2 regions of the Paenibacillus sp. FSL L8-0494 genome follow, and region 1 is predicted to be linked to the other one. Evidence: riboswitches for the same ligand, from Rfam matches in the RefSeq annotation. Region 1 holds a riboswitch; the other holds the start of a gene.
The links. A riboswitch is a leader RNA that binds a small molecule or an ion and turns the genes downstream of it on or off. The one in region 1 is predicted to bind cyclic di-GMP.
Positions count from the first base shown of each region.

Region 2: linked by a shared signal. The riboswitch ahead of NYE35_RS02235 (anti-repressor SinI family protein) and the one ahead of NYE35_RS03545 (transglutaminase-like domain-containing protein) in region 1 are both predicted to bind cyclic di-GMP.

Region 1 covers NZ_JBBOPQ010000001.1:773,087-780,991, forward strand. The annotation lists gene NYE35_RS03520 (glycosyltransferase 87 family protein) at 1-409, shown strand, start outside; gene NYE35_RS03525 (phospholipid carrier-dependent glycosyltransferase) at 399-2,177, shown strand; gene NYE35_RS03530 (glycosyltransferase family 2 protein) at 2,275-3,255, shown strand; gene NYE35_RS03535 (GtrA family protein) at 3,242-3,649, shown strand; gene NYE35_RS03540 (class D sortase) at 3,752-4,411, shown strand; cyclic di-GMP riboswitch class I at 4,531-4,613, shown strand; cyclic di-GMP riboswitch class I at 4,688-4,768, shown strand; gene NYE35_RS03545 (transglutaminase-like domain-containing protein) at 4,782-5,591, shown strand; rRNA gene NYE35_RS03550 (16S ribosomal RNA) at 5,959-7,516, shown strand; rRNA gene NYE35_RS03555 (23S ribosomal RNA) at 7,749-7,905, shown strand, end outside.
Region 2 covers NZ_JBBOPQ010000001.1:472,813-480,717, reverse strand. The annotation lists gene NYE35_RS02255 (hypothetical protein) at 1-961, shown strand, start outside; gene sipW (signal peptidase I SipW) at 963-1,553, shown strand; gene NYE35_RS02245 (TasA family protein) at 1,644-2,252, shown strand; gene NYE35_RS02240 (helix-turn-helix domain-containing protein) at 2,422-2,751, shown strand; gene NYE35_RS02235 (anti-repressor SinI family protein) at 2,859-3,014, opposite strand; cyclic di-GMP riboswitch class I at 3,042-3,126, opposite strand; gene NYE35_RS02230 (2-oxoglutarate dehydrogenase E1 component) at 3,597-6,464, shown strand; gene odhB (2-oxoglutarate dehydrogenase complex dihydrolipoyllysine-residue succinyltransferase) at 6,517-7,803, shown strand.

The sequences.
Region 1 (7,905 bases):
CATGGTGCTTATAGTAGTGGTCTTTGTGCTTGGCACCAAAATGCATGAACGTTATATGTTCCCTGCTCTTATTCTTTGTTTGTTTACTTATATAGAAAGTCGGGACCGCCGCTTTTTATCGCTATTTCTCGGATTCAGCTTAACGCAATACATCAATGTGGCGTACACCTTATCCCACCTGAATGCAGATGTTAGCCCGGGTGCAGACGGAATCGTATTAGTGACTGCTATAGCTAATCTAGCATTACTGCTTTATATGCTGAATATCGGTTACGATGTGTATGTCCGCAAGGGTATAAAACCTCTTCCAGCACCAATTACACTGGAAGAACAATATGAAGAAGATTTGAGAGTTGTCGGGCAAATTAAACCGCATCAGAAGGGAGGGCGATCTAACGATGAAGTTTAAGCGTATAGATTGGATATGCCTAATAGCTATTACGGCCGTTTACGCAGCGCTTGCTTTATATAATCTTGGCTCTACTAAATCTCCAGAGACTTTATGGGAGCCTGCTGCCAGTGGTGAAAGCTTCTATGTAGATTTGGGACAGAGTAAACCATTGGAACGGGTCAATATCTTTGGTGGCGTGGGCACGGGTAAGTTCAAGCTGGAATTCAGCGACAATCCTGAGGTCTGGAGCAGTCCGATGGATGTCAGTGAGGATGTCGGGAATGTCTTCATCTGGAAAAGCCAACCCCTGAACGTTACTGCGAGATATGTGAAGTTTACAGTTACCTCTCCAGGGTTCACTTTGAACGAAATGGCCTTTTATGAGCAGGGGGGAGAAAGAATACCCCTTCCTATTGCCGGTGTGACACCGGATGCTAACGCAGTTCCTAAAAGAGGAGCAGCGGCCAATCTTTTTGACGAGCAGTCGCTCATTCCGGAATATTCTAACTTTATGAATAGCACTTATTTTGACGAGATCTATCATGCGCGAACAGCTTATGAATATACACACGGGATTGTGCCTTACGAGAATACGCATCCACCGCTTGGTAAGTTGTTAATTGCCATAGGGATGGAGCTGTTCGGGGTCAATCCATTCGGCTGGCGTATTATCGGAACCTTGTTCGGAGTTGCCATGTTACCTCTCATATATGTAATGGCGCTGCGTTTGTTTAAGAAAAGCAAATACGCGGCCCTCGCGGCAGGATTGTTTGCACTGGATTTCATGCATTTCACACAGACAAGAATCTCCACGATTGACGTATACGGAGTATTCTTCATTATGTTGATGTTCTATTTTATGCAGCGGTATTACACAATGAATTTCTACAAGCAGCCTTTAAGAAAAACATTAATTCCGTTATTCTGGTCTGGCTTATTCTTCGGAATCGGCGTAGCTTCGAAATGGATTGTGCTCTATGGAGGAGCAGGGCTGGCCATTATGCTGGCTATCTCCCTTTTTGAACGCTACAGAGAATACCAAGCCTCCGGACGCCTGCTGGCCGAGGGGAAGATTAAAGACAAGGAATTGCTGGGCACCTGTCGTGAAGCGGTAGATTCTTTTTGGAAAAAGACTATTATTACGTTGGCTAGTTGTATCGGGTTCTTTGTAATTATTCCAGTAATTATTTATAGCTTATCTTTTGTGCCAGGGTTATCTGCATCAGCAGAGGGCTTCACTATTAAAGGGTTGATTGATTCCCAAAAGAATATGTACAACTATCACAGTCAGCTTGTAGCTACACATCCCTTTGCTTCCTCATGGTGGCAATGGCCGTTTATGAAGAGACCGGTCTGGTTCTTTAGCGGCGGTGAAGGTTTGCCGGAAGGTCAGGTCAGCAGTATAGTGACTATGGGGAATCCTCTTATCTGGTGGACGGGTATTTTTGCGATGCTGGCAACGCTGTGGATTACGCTGAAACGTAAAGATAAGAACCTCTACATGATCTGGATCGCCTTCTTCTCGCAATATGTTCCGTGGATGCTTGTCCCAAGAGAAACATTTATTTACCATTATTTTGCTATGGTACCATTTATGATTCTTGGTATTGTATATATAATGAAGTTGCTGGATAGTAAATTCCCTGAGGCCCGTTACGTACAGTATGTCTATGTAGCCGTTGCTTTGCTGCTCTTTATCGCTTTCTACCCGGTACTGTCAGGGATGCAGGTCAGTGGAGATTACGTGAAAGATATGCTGCGTTGGTTCCCTACTTGGGTTTTCTAGGATTTAATAAAAATCTATAAAATAAGTTTATGCATGCAGCGTTATTATGAAGTGTAGATGGATGTAACGCTCCAAAAAGCTTGTAGGAGGAATAAAGGTGAAAGCCAGATATAGTGTGATTGTACCCATGTTCAATGAGGAGCAAGTAATTAGCCATACTTATGAACGTTTGAAAAAAGTAATGGACGAGTGCGGCGATACTTATGAGCTGGTCTTCGTCAATGACGGCAGTCGTGATCGTTCCGCCCAGATGATTCGGGAGATCTGTGAACGAGACGAGCATGTCAAGCTGATTGACTTCTCGCGTAATTTCGGACATCAGGTAGCGATTACAGCTGGCATGGACTATGCCGAAGGTCAAGCGGTTGTTGTTATTGACGCTGATCTTCAGGATCCTCCGGAGGTCATTTTGCAAATGATCGAGAAGTGGAAAGAGGGCTACGACGTTGTATATGCGAAACGCCTGAAGCGCCACGGAGAAACGATGTTCAAAAAGGTCACCGCGAAGCTTTTTTACCGCCTGCTCAGCAGTATGACAAGTGTGGATATTCCTACGGATACAGGCGATTTCCGTCTTATTGACCGTAAGGTATGTGATGTCCTGCGGGGACTTAAAGAAAAGAACCGCTATGTCCGAGGTTTGGTGAGCTGGGTTGGCTTCAAGCAGACTATGGTGGAATATGAACGGGAAGAACGTTTTGCCGGAGAAACCAAATATCCGCTGAAGAAAATGATTCGTTTTGCGTTAGATGGCATCACCTCTTTTTCACATAAGCCGCTTAAGATTGCTACGTATATTGGATTCTTCCTTTCATTCTCTAGCTTTCTCTATTTATTTTTCGTCTTGTTTCAAAAGATATTTTTCACCTCCTGGACGGTTCCGGGCTGGGCTTCCATTGTAGGCGTCAATCTGCTCTTTAACGGTATCGTTCTGATGCTGTTGGGTGTGATTGGGGAGTATATCGGACGGATTTATGACGAGTCTAAAGATAGACCGCTATATATTGTTAGTGAGACTAAAGGCTACCAGAACGAAGAACAACTGGACCGCCGGAAGGACCACAATGATGTCAGATAAGAACTTGCGCGCTGCATTCATACAGTTCCTCAAATTTAATGCCGTAGGTTTACTCAATACGCTGATTGATTTTGTGATTTTTACATTGTTGAATTCACTAGGGATGGTATACGCATTGGCGCAGGTGATCTCCTATAGTGCAGGTACGGCGAATAGCTTTATTTTGAATAAAAAAGTAACCTTTCGTGATCGCAACCGGGGGAATAAAGAAGGCTTCGACCGCGTGCAGCTGGTCAAGTTTATCGTGCTGAATCTGGTAGTGCTCGGAATATCACTGCTGCTAATGCATCTGTTGACAGACCGACTAGGTATTCAAGTCTTGATCTCCAAGGTGCTGGTTACCTTTATCACGGTGATCATCAATTTCTTTGGAAGTCGTAAATGGGTATTTTAAACATTAATTTCAGGCAGAAGGAGTTGCTATGCTTAAAGGCAAGTAGCTGCTTCTGCTTGATTTGTATATAACCATAGAAACAATATACGGAGGTGAATAACATTGCGTAAATTCTCCTATCTACTCATACTGGCTGGGATACTTATCATGTTATATCCGACAGCTAACGAATGGTACAACGACAGGCAGCAGGAGAAGTTATTAGAAACGGCTGAACTAAGCACTGCCGATAGTACTCCCCAGCCAGATTTGAAGAGCAGGTATGCTGAAGTTACTCAGCTGTTAGCAGAGGAATCGGTTCTGGATGCTCAGGCACAGCCCCAACCCCAAGAGACAGAAAAGCCTGAACCGGAGATTGAGGTCGGTGGCAAAGTAATCGCCCTAATTGAAATCGGTAAGATTGATTTGAAGCTGCCTGTATTAGAAGGGGCTACAAAAGCTAATATGAAACATGCTGCAGCCCATATGAAAGAAACGGCACCCCTTGGAGAGATCGGAAATGCTGCAATCGCGGCGCATCGGGCTCGAACTACGGGTCGTTTGTTTAACAGATTGAATGAGGTTGTTGTGGGGGATGTTATCACGGTAAAGACTAGTGATCAGGTGTTTAACTATGAGGTATACGATATTTCTGTTGTAGATCCGAGTGATGTCTCCGTTCTTGACGGGAATGACAAGGATAAGATTCTTACTCTGATTACATGTGATCCGCTAGTGAATCCAACGCATCGGCTGATTGTTCATGCTAAATTAACAAAATGAGAATAGTGAATGACAAGAAAACACAAATACCGGGAGATATTTATAAAATAATGGGTAATCTAGTAAATTAGGTCTTGTTCACAACTATAAATATGATAGTATTATACTATAAAAGCTCAACACGATAACGGCAAACCTTCCGAAAGGTAGGGACGCAAAGCTAAAGGGCCTTTTCCCGAAAGGATGGCAGCCAGCTACCGAATGGAGAGGCTTTTTTTGTTTGTTTCAAATGGATTCTATCAATTATATCTAGTAAAGCTAGAACAGATAGAGCTTATACGATAACGGCAAACCTATCGAAAGGTAGGGACGCAAAGCTAAAGGGCCTTCCCGAAAGGATGGCAGCCAGCTACCGAAAGGAGTTTTATCCGTGAAAAAGGTTTATTTTATGCTGGTGGCGTTGTTCGTCCTCATGACTTCAGTTCCGGTAAGTTCAGCTCAAGCTGCAAGTGCAGATGCCAGCTGGTTGATTACATCCAAAGTGGCTGAAGGTGTTATTGGTATTAACTATGATATTCCGAAAGATAAAAGAATCAAACTCATGATCACCAAAGATAACAGCAGCTATACTTATAACTTGTATGCTTCTGGACAAGCTGAGGACTTCCCTTTGCAACAAGGAAATGGGACTTATAAGGTTTCTGTTCTGGAGAACACAACCGGTAATAAATACAAAGCGTTATATTCCGAAGTAGTAGACGTAACCATGAGTGACTCGAATTCCGTATATTTGGGCTCCGTACAGAATGTGAAATGGAGTTCTTCTGATAAAGCGATTGTCAAAGCTAAACAATTAGTACAAGGCAAAACAACAGACGAAGAGAAAGTTAAAGCGATCTATAACTATGTAGTTGCGAATGTACAATATGACTACTCTCTTGCTAATAGTGTAACTACTGATTATATTCCAAGCATCGATAAGACATTGACTACTAAAAAAGGGATTTGCTATGATTACGCTTCTCTTTTTGCCGCAATGCTGCGGAGTGTAGATGTTCCTGCTAAGTTGGTAATGGGGAATACAAGCTACGTTACGCAATATCATGCCTGGAACGAAGTATTGCTTAATGGGAAGTGGGTTACCATTGATACTACAGTGGATGCAGGACTTGCAAAGAGTGATAAGAAAACCGATTTAATTAAAGCCTCAAGCAAATATACTGCGGCAAAATACTATTAAATTCGCCGCTAGAAACATAACTCTATTAAATAAACAACTAGCTTAATTATTAAGCTAGTTGTTTATTTTTATATTAGGGGTTGCTTTTCTATTAATAGTTGGGGTATTATAGGTAAGCGTTGTTAGACAGCGTACAGGCGATACAAACGAGGCTGATAAAAAGCTTCGAAAAATAAAGCTTGCATTTCTGAAAACAACATGCTATATTATAAGAGTTGCTGCTGAGACATTAAACGGCGTCAACGAGAACTTGATCTTTGAAAACTGAACAACGAGTGAGTAGGAAATCACGTAAGTGAAATCCAAAATTAGAGAATTAATTTTCTCGTCAGATGTTTCAAAATGAGCATATCGCTCTTTTCAATACTAATTGGAGAGTTTGATCCTGGCTCAGGACGAACGCTGGCGGCGTGCCTAATACATGCAAGTCGAGCGGAGTTATTTTGAAAGCTTGCTTTCAAAATAACTTAGCGGCGGACGGGTGAGTAACACGTAGGCAACCTGCCCTTCAGACTGGGATAACTACCGGAAACGGTAGCTAATACCGGATAATTTCTTTTTTCTCCTGAGAGAAGAATGAAAGACGGAGCAATCTGTCACTGAGGGATGGGCCTGCGGCGCATTAGCTAGTTGGTGGGGTAACGGCCCACCAAGGCGACGATGCGTAGCCGACCTGAGAGGGTGAACGGCCACACTGGGACTGAGACACGGCCCAGACTCCTACGGGAGGCAGCAGTAGGGAATCTTCCGCAATGGGCGAAAGCCTGACGGAGCAACGCCGCGTGAGTGATGAAGGTTTTCGGATCGTAAAGCTCTGTTGCCAGGGAAGAACGTCCGGTAGAGTAACTGCTACCGGAGTGACGGTACCTGAGAAGAAAGCCCCGGCTAACTACGTGCCAGCAGCCGCGGTAATACGTAGGGGGCAAGCGTTGTCCGGAATTATTGGGCGTAAAGCGCGCGCAGGCGGCTATTTAAGTCTGGTGTTTAAACCTTGGGCTCAACCTGAGGTCGCACTGGAAACTGGGTGGCTTGAGTACAGAAGAGGAAAGTGGAATTCCACGTGTAGCGGTGAAATGCGTAGATATGTGGAGGAACACCAGTGGCGAAGGCGACTTTCTGGGCTGTAACTGACGCTGAGGCGCGAAAGCGTGGGGAGCAAACAGGATTAGATACCCTGGTAGTCCACGCCGTAAACGATGAGTGCTAGGTGTTAGGGGTTTCGATACCCTTGGTGCCGAAGTTAACACAGTAAGCACTCCGCCTGGGGAGTACGGTCGCAAGACTGAAACTCAAAGGAATTGACGGGGACCCGCACAAGCAGTGGAGTATGTGGTTTAATTCGAAGCAACGCGAAGAACCTTACCAGGTCTTGACATCCCTCTGAATCTGCTAGAGATAGCAGCGGCCTTCGGGACAGAGGAGACAGGTGGTGCATGGTTGTCGTCAGCTCGTGTCGTGAGATGTTGGGTTAAGTCCCGCAACGAGCGCAACCCTTAACTTTAGTTGCCAGCAGGTAATGCTGGGCACTCTAGAGTGACTGCCGGTGACAAACCGGAGGAAGGTGGGGATGACGTCAAATCATCATGCCCCTTATGACCTGGGCTACACACGTACTACAATGGCCGGTACAACGGGAAGCGAAGCCGCGAGGTGGAGCCAATCCCATCAAAGCCGGTCTCAGTTCGGATTGCAGGCTGCAACTCGCCTGCATGAAGTCGGAATTGCTAGTAATCGCGGATCAGCATGCCGCGGTGAATACGTTCCCGGGTCTTGTACACACCGCCCGTCACACCACGAGAGTTTACAACACCCGAAGTCGGTGGGGTAACCCGCAAGGGAGCCAGCCGCCGAAGGTGGGGTAGATGATTGGGGTGAAGTCGTAACAAGGTAGCCGTATCGGAAGGTGCGGCTGGATCACCTCCTTTCTATGGAGAATCGTTCTCTGCAATGAGGACATTCAAATCGGAAGCTCAGCTTCCAAAACTCAGGTTTAGGCCTGTTACTCACTCGTTGCTCAGTTTTGAGAGTTTAAGCTCTCAAGTAAGACTTGATCCTTGAAAACTGGATACCGAAACGAATTTGCGTTTTAGAACATCTTTTAGCAACTTGTGCAAACAAGTAAATGTTATTAGTGAGATTTTTCTTCGGAAGAATCAAGGTTAAGCTAATAAGAGCACACGGAGGATGCCTAGGCGCCAGGAGCCGACGAAGGACGTGGCGAACAACGAAACTGCCTCGGGGAGCTGTAAGCAAGCTTTGATCCGGGGGTGTCCGAATGGGGAAACCCAGCTGTGGTAATTCGCAGTTACTCATA
Region 2 (7,905 bases), 300 kb from region 1:
AGGGATGTCGCTGGAAGAGCTTGATGTCGCTGCACAAGAGATTTCTTCGCAAATAGCGGCGCTTCAATCCCAAATAGATAGCGTTAACGAGCAACTGGCGGCTAACAGCCAAATTTGGAATCAAATCCACAATGAGCTAAGTGCAGCAGCAGCCTTACTCTTCCAGATAGGAGGATATATGACTTCTCTAGATTCAAACTGTCTAGAAATCAAGGATGAGCAATTTTTCAGAGATTTACAAAGCAGCCTGAATCAAAGCGGTGTGATCTCGGAATCCTTGAATGCTTCCTTAAATGGAGTTATTAGTTACCTAACCTCCATACACGATGTCGGTCTTCCATTCGCTTCGGTAGTTACCAGTGATGCTTATGGACAACTTGAATTACGCGAAGGAGAGTTCCCACAGCCACTGCCATTCCTGATTACCTTCACTCAACCAGATGGCGTGATCTCTAGCGACCTCACCTCCACTTATGAAGCTCTAAATACCGAATTGACTAACCTTAAAGAATCGGCAACCTCAGGTATCACTACCCTTCAAGATAAACTCCAAATGATCAGTCAGACTCGCGAGCAAAAACTAGAAGAGCTTGAAAAAGCTCGGCTAGAAGAAGAGCAAGCAAAGAAAGAAGAAGAAGCGAAGAAGGAAGAAGAAGCGAAGAAGGAAGAAGAACGTTTGGCTGAGGAGAAAAAGCAACAAGAAGCCGAGGATAAAGCGAAAGCTGAGGCAACCCCTCCAACGTCAGGTGAAGCTGCTCCGGAAGCCCCAAATAAAGAACAACCTGAAGCCCCAGCCACTGACCCGGTTAAGCCGGAAATTGGTGAAGAGCTCACAATTCCAAAAGATGTTCCTCAGCAAGAGGCTCCACAAGAGACGCCAAAGGCGGAAGACAGTACGACTACCCCGCCGGTAGCAACCCAAGCTCCTTCGGACCCTCAACCTGAGAAAGGTGGAGAATAAGATGCGAATTAAAAAAATTATCAATAATACCTTATCGAGCTTAATGCTTGTGATCTTTATTCTGCTGGTGGCAGCCGTAGTGTTATCCAAGGCCTCCGGTGGTGAACCTGCTTTCTTCGGATATGAGATCAAAACCGTACTCTCAGGATCGATGGAACCAGGAATTCAGACAGGCTCAATTGTCGCATTAAAACCCGGAGGGGATATGAATCGTTTCAAACCAGGCGATGTCATCACCTTTAGGAACGAAGATAATCTGCTCATTACTCACCGGATTGTAGAAGCGACCGTCAATAACGCTACTGGTGAAGCTGTTTATCGCACTAAAGGCGATAACAACGACGCACCCGACATGAACCCTACCAGTTCTGCGAATGTTGTAGCTCAGTATACCGGGGTCACTGTACCCTATGTCGGTTACGCTATGAATTTCGCGGTTTCCAAAGCTGGAAGTGTAGTCCTCATGATCGTGCCTGGCTTGATGCTTCTGCTCTATGCTCTGTATACCTCTTGGAAGGCTGTAGCTGCATTAGAAAAGAAAAATGCTGCCCTACTGCCAGCCTCACCGTCCCCAACAGAAACACAGCCCTAAGTTGATTGTCCACTTCCGCTTACGAACCGGAAGATACAATATATAAATTTTATAAAAAATTCAAACACAAATTTGAGGAGGAATTTTATTATGGGTATCAAGAAAACATTGGGTCTTGGCGTAGCATCTGCAGCACTGGGTTTATCATTAATCGGCGGAGGAACCTTCGCATACTTTAGCGACACTGCGCAAAGCACAGCTACATTCGCAGCGGGTACACTCGATCTGAACTCCGACCCTTCTGTCATCGTTAATATTCCTAACCTGAAACCAGGTGATACTGTAACTAAATCCTTCAAATTGAAAAACGATGGTTCGCTCGATATCGGATCTATCATTCTGAATACATCGACTCAAATCACGGATGCTAAAGGAGATAACTACCTGGATTTAGCCGAGTTCATTAAAGTTAAATTCCTTAGAAATAATGATAAAGGGGTACCTATCGTCTCTCCTGAAAATGTAGTTTATGAGACTACACTTGCTGCTTTAAAAAGTCAGCATCCGGATCTCGTAAAAAATACAGGTTGGGATCAACTCTTTACCGAAGCATCCGGTATTAAAGCCGGTACCAATGACAGCTTCTCCGTCCAATTCGAATTTGTGGAAAATAACCAAGATCAAAATATTTTCCAAGGCGATAGCTTAACACTGACTTGGGATTTCGTAGCTAAACAAGGTGCGAAAAAAGACTACTAAGATCAATAAAGTAATTTAATAAAATACTCGAAGAGCAGCAGATCCTGAATCCGGCCACGGATAAGCAGATTGCTGCTCTTCTCTTTACAATAAACTTTGTCCGATTTATTGATATTTGCTATACTAATAACAAAAATTACGGAGGGGCGTCAGCATAGTGCCACAGAATATGGGCCAACGTATCCAGCAGCTCCGCCTAGACAAGGGTTTCTCCCTATCTGAGCTTGCGGACAGAGCAGATGTGGCTAAGTCGTATCTTAGCAACGTGGAGAGAAACATCCAATCCAATCCATCCATCCAGTTTATCGAAAAGATCGCTGACGCGCTTCAGGTATCCATTCATGCCCTACTCTATGGAGAACCAAATGATGCAGAGGAATCACATTTAGATTCGGAATGGTTCCGATTGGTGCAGGAAGCTATGGACTCAGGCATTAGCAAACGCGAATTCAAAGAATTTCTGGACTATCAGAAATGGAAGCTCGATCAAAAGGATTAATACTTCCTACTAATCTGGTACGATCCTCTCTTCTACTAAATCATATCGAAAAAGGACACAGCGAAGAACCGCTGTGCCCTTTTTCGATATGTAACCCCTCTAATGTATTACTGCACGATCTGCACAGTTTTCTCATGAAAGAACTGGCGGATTTCATCTGCCTTAATGCCAGCCTTCTTAGCTGCTAATAATAAATGTACCCACTCTTGATCCAGATCAATAAACTGCTGTTCTCTGTTGCTACCCTGGTTGGACTTTTCCAAAAAATCTCCCCCTAAGATTTTACGTCCCCAGGCAATCCGGCTGTCATAGTATCTCTACCTTAGACCCGCGACTTTGTGCCCCTGCCTTTCGGCAAGTTTACCTTTTACTGGACCCTTTTCACGAAAGGATCTGCTTAAAAAACTATAAAATTACTATCTGCAATAACATTATACAAAAAGAAAGCGGAAAAGTGTGTCGATTCCTGGTTACTTTCTATTTTAAAAACGAAAAATAAAAGATTTTTTTTCAAAGATCTTGTCCGATTATCACGATACTCGTCCGTTACATAAAATAAATTGTACTAGCAAAATAAATATTTACTGACCTAATAGTTAAAAATAAGGATAATAGAATCATTTTAATAGGCCTTTAGAATGGGTAATGAGAAGAAACACCCTTCTTTTCATTAGAACAAGCTAACCTATACCATTTTGCGAACGTATTGGACGAAAGAATGAATTGATTACAGTGGCTGAAAGTAGCACAATAAGATGAGAAATGAAACCGCAATCATCACAGCTCCAGTAAGCGTTGACACAAAATGTCACGTATGGAGTTCATCCGTTAAGGAGGATGTATTCATGGCAGCCAAAGAGCCCTATAACGAATCCATTTGGAGTAAGTATTACGGACCCAATTTAGGCTACATTCAAGAAAGATATGAACAGTTTGTGAAAGATCCCTCCACCGTAGAAAATAATTATCGCGAGCTTTTTACAAATTCGGGACCCCCTCCCCTAACTCCGGATAGCGAACCGGCTCCTCAGCCGCGCATCTCGGGAGACACCGAATGGCTTAGAAAAGCAGTAAGAGCTTCCAAGCTAATCGCCAATATTCGTATATATGGCCATATGGCCGCTGAAATTGATCCGCTGGTACGCGATCAGAATCCCATGGCAAAATATCTTGAGCCTGAAACCTATGGTCTGACCCGCGAAGACCTGATTGCACTGCCTGCCACGCTTATATGGGAAAATGCGCCGAATGATGTGCATACCGGGTGGGATGCCGTGCAACGTATGCGTCAGGCATACACCAAGACTATCGCCTATGAATTCGGGCATGTGCATGAAGAAAAAGAACTGCAATGGCTAAATAGACAGGCAGAATCCACCAGCTCACCAGCACCCCTAAATAATACAGAACGCAAAGAGCTCCTGAACCGCCTGATTCAGGTAGAGCAATTTGAAACCTTCCTCCACAAGACTTTTGTAGGTCAGAAGCGTTTCAGTCTTGAAGGCAATGATGCTCTTGTGCCGATGTTAGACGAAATCGTACGCGCTGCTGCACATGACGGTGCAGAGCATATTTTGATGGGCATGGCGCATCGCGGTCGCCTCAACGTTCTTGCACATATTTTGGGCAAACCTTATGATATCATATTTTCAGAGTTTCATCATTCTCCGAACAAGGAGCTTTTCCCTTCCGAAGGCTCCACAGGCATTAACTATGGCTGGACAGGTGATGTGAAATACCATCTCGGTGCAGACCGTGCTGTCCGTGAAGGAGAAACCGTACGCACAAGAATAACACTAGCGAATAACCCAAGTCACTTGGAATTCGTCAATCCTGTCGTGGAAGGTTTCACTCGTGCCGCACAAGAAGACCGGAGCACTGCAGGACTGCCGAAGATTGATACCAGTAAAGCTATGGCGGTGCTGATGCATGGTGATGCTGCTTTTCCAGGTGAAGGAATTGTTGCAGAAACGCTTAATATCGGCAAACTTCAAGGTTATCAAAATGGTGGGACGATCCATATCATTGTTAATAACCGAATTGGTTTTACGACTGAAAGTGAAGATTCCCGTTCTACGCATTATGCGAGTGACATCGCCAAAGGGTATGAAATCCCGATAGTCCATGTCAACGCTGATGACCCAGAGGCCTGCGTAGCAGCCGTACGTTTAGCTAGCGCATACCGCCATCAATTCAAAAAAGATTTCGTAATTGATCTCATCGGCTACCGCCGTCATGGTCACAACGAAATGGATGATCCTGAAACCACACAACCTATTGTCTACGGCAAGGTTCGCAATCATCCAACCGTCTACAAGGTTTATGCAGAGAGACTGAAAAACGAAAAGGTTCTTACCGCCGAAGACGTACAAAAGATGAATGCTGAAGCAGAAAGCGTATTGCAGCGTGCGTACGATAATATGAAGGAAGGCAATCATAAGAAAAAAGAACCCAAAGCCTTCATTCCTCTACAAACGGACCGCGCAGCGGCAAACACTACAGCGGTATCCATCTCCAGCCTGCAGGAGATCAATCGTGAACTGTTGACGGTTCCAGCTGGATTCCAGGTTTATCCGAAGCTGGAGCGCATTTTACAACGTCGTAAAGATGCACTGAATGAGGGTGAAAAGGTCGACTGGGCACTGGCTGAAACGTTAGCCTTCGCTACCATTTTGAAAAATGGGACGCCCATCCGACTGAGCGGTCAAGATGCCCAACGCGGAACCTTCGCACATCGCCATCTGGTGCTGCACGACAGTAAAACAGGAGATTTATTCTCTCCGCTACATCAGCTAAGCGATTCCCGTGCCTCCTTTGGCGTATACAACAGTCCATTGTCAGAGGCATCAGTATTAGGCTTTGAATATGGTTATAATGTGTTCGCACCGGAAACCTTCGTAATCTGGGAAGCACAGTATGGTGATTTCGCCAATGCGGGTCAGGTTATTTTTGACCAGTTCATTGCGGCTGGACGCGCCAAATGGACACAGCGCAGCAATCTCGTCATCATGCTGCCGCATGGCTACGAAGGACAGGGACCTGAGCACTCCAGCGGTAGGCTGGAACGGTTCTTGCAGCTATCCGCTGAGGAGAACTGGACAGTCGCTAATCTGACTACCGCTTCGCAATATTTCCATCTGCTGCGGCGCCAAGCAGCGTTATGCGGGCAGGAAGATGCTAAACCGCTAGTCATTATGACGCCGAAAAGTCTCATTCGGAATACGCGCAGCACTTCTGCCGGAACCGAGCTGGCTTCAGGACAATTCAAGCCTGTATTAGCTGAATCTTTGCTTGGCCAGAAACCAAGTGAAGTTAAACGGCTCGTAGTCTGCAGCGGTAAAGTCGCTATCGACATCCAAACAGAACTGGAAGCAGCACCTGATAAGGATTGGTCATGGCTGCATGTTCTTCGCCTAGAGCAGCTTTATCCGTTCCCGGAACAGGAGCTAAGCGAACATTTAAACTCCTTCAGCTCCCTCCAGGAAATTGTCTGGGTGCAAGAAGAGCCGAAGAATATGGGCGGCTGGAGTTATAGCGAGCCTCGGTTACGCGCCATCGCACCAAAGAATGCCGGCGTAAGATATATCGGCCGTCCGGAACGTTCCAGCCCGGCCAGTGGTTATGCAGATGTTCATAGCTTCGAACAACGGAGAATTGTAACAGAAGCCCTAAAATCAAATTCGAACGTACAAGCGGCTGTACCGTCCTCTTAAGAGGACGGTATCACAATAGCGTAAACCATTATGTTTGGGGAGGAAACGGCCTGTGTCAGAAATCTTAGTACCCGATCTGGGAGAATCCATATCCGAAGGAACCATCTACAAATGGCTGGTTAAAGAAGGCGACACGGTAGGTCAAGGCGATGTGCTCGCTGAGCTGGAAACGGATAAAGTGAATCTGGAAATTAGTGCAGAGGTGGAGGGTGTCATCTCCACCATCCTGCGTCAAGCGGGCGAGAACGTAGCCGTTGGCGAAGCCATCGGCATCATTGGAGTCGCAAGCGGCAGTACGCCGCGGGCCGCTGAAAGCGAAGCCGAAGCGCCTAAAGCGGCACCGGCAGGCGGCAACGCAGTAGCAACCGCCGCGCCTGTAGCCGCGCCCGAAGTGCCTGCAGCAGGTGGCGACAGCCACGCTGCATTGGCATCGCCGGGCGCACGCAAGCTGGCACGGGAGCGCGGCATCGACCTCGGCGAGGTTAGCGCCCGTGATCCTATCGGCCGGATTGGTCAGGCCGATGTGTCCGGTCATGGTGCAGCAGCGCCGCAGGCCGCTGCACCGGTAGCTCCGGCGCCGCAAGGCAAGCCGGAGCCAGCGAAGCCGGCAGCGAGCAAAGCCACGCTGGACGAGGGCAAAAACGTGGAGCGCAAGCGCATGTCGCGCAGACGGCTCACGATTGCCAGCCGCTTGGTCGAAGCGCAGCAGACCGCGGCCATGCTTACCACCTTCAACGAGGTGGACATGACAGCGATCCTCGACATCCGCAAGCGTCGCAAGGATGCATTTAAAGAGAAACATGAAGTTGGACTAGGCTTCATGTCCTTCTTCACCAAAGCCGTGATCGGTGCGCTTAAAACCTATCCACTGCTGAACGCCGAGATCGACGGTGAAGATCTGGTCGTTAAGAAATTCTACGACATCGGTATTGCTGTTGCAGCGAAAGAAGGACTTGTAGTTCCAGTAGTCCGTGATGCGGATCGGCTCAGCTTCCCGGAAATCGAGCGCCAAATTGGCGAGCTCGCTTCCAAAGCACGCGCCAATACGCTCAGCCTCTCCGAGCTGCAAGGCGGAACATTCACCATCACCAACGGTGGCGTATTCGGCTCCTTGTTATCCACACCGATTCTGAATACACCACAGGTGGGTATTCTAGGGATGCATAAGATCCAACTGCGTCCGATCGCGCTGGACGAAGAAAGAACCGTAAACCGTCCAATGATGTACATCGCCCTTTCCTATGATCACCGGATCGTTGACGGCTCTGAAGCGGTAAGCTTCCTCGTCAAAGTGAAGGAATTGCTGGAAGATCCAGAAGCACTGTTGTTAGAAGGCTAACGCTCTTCGACTTTTCGACGACATAAGAATATAAAGAAGGTATCCCTACAGCTCTCGCTTTGGGGATACCTTCTTTTATATCTGGATCGACTTGCTGCCTTC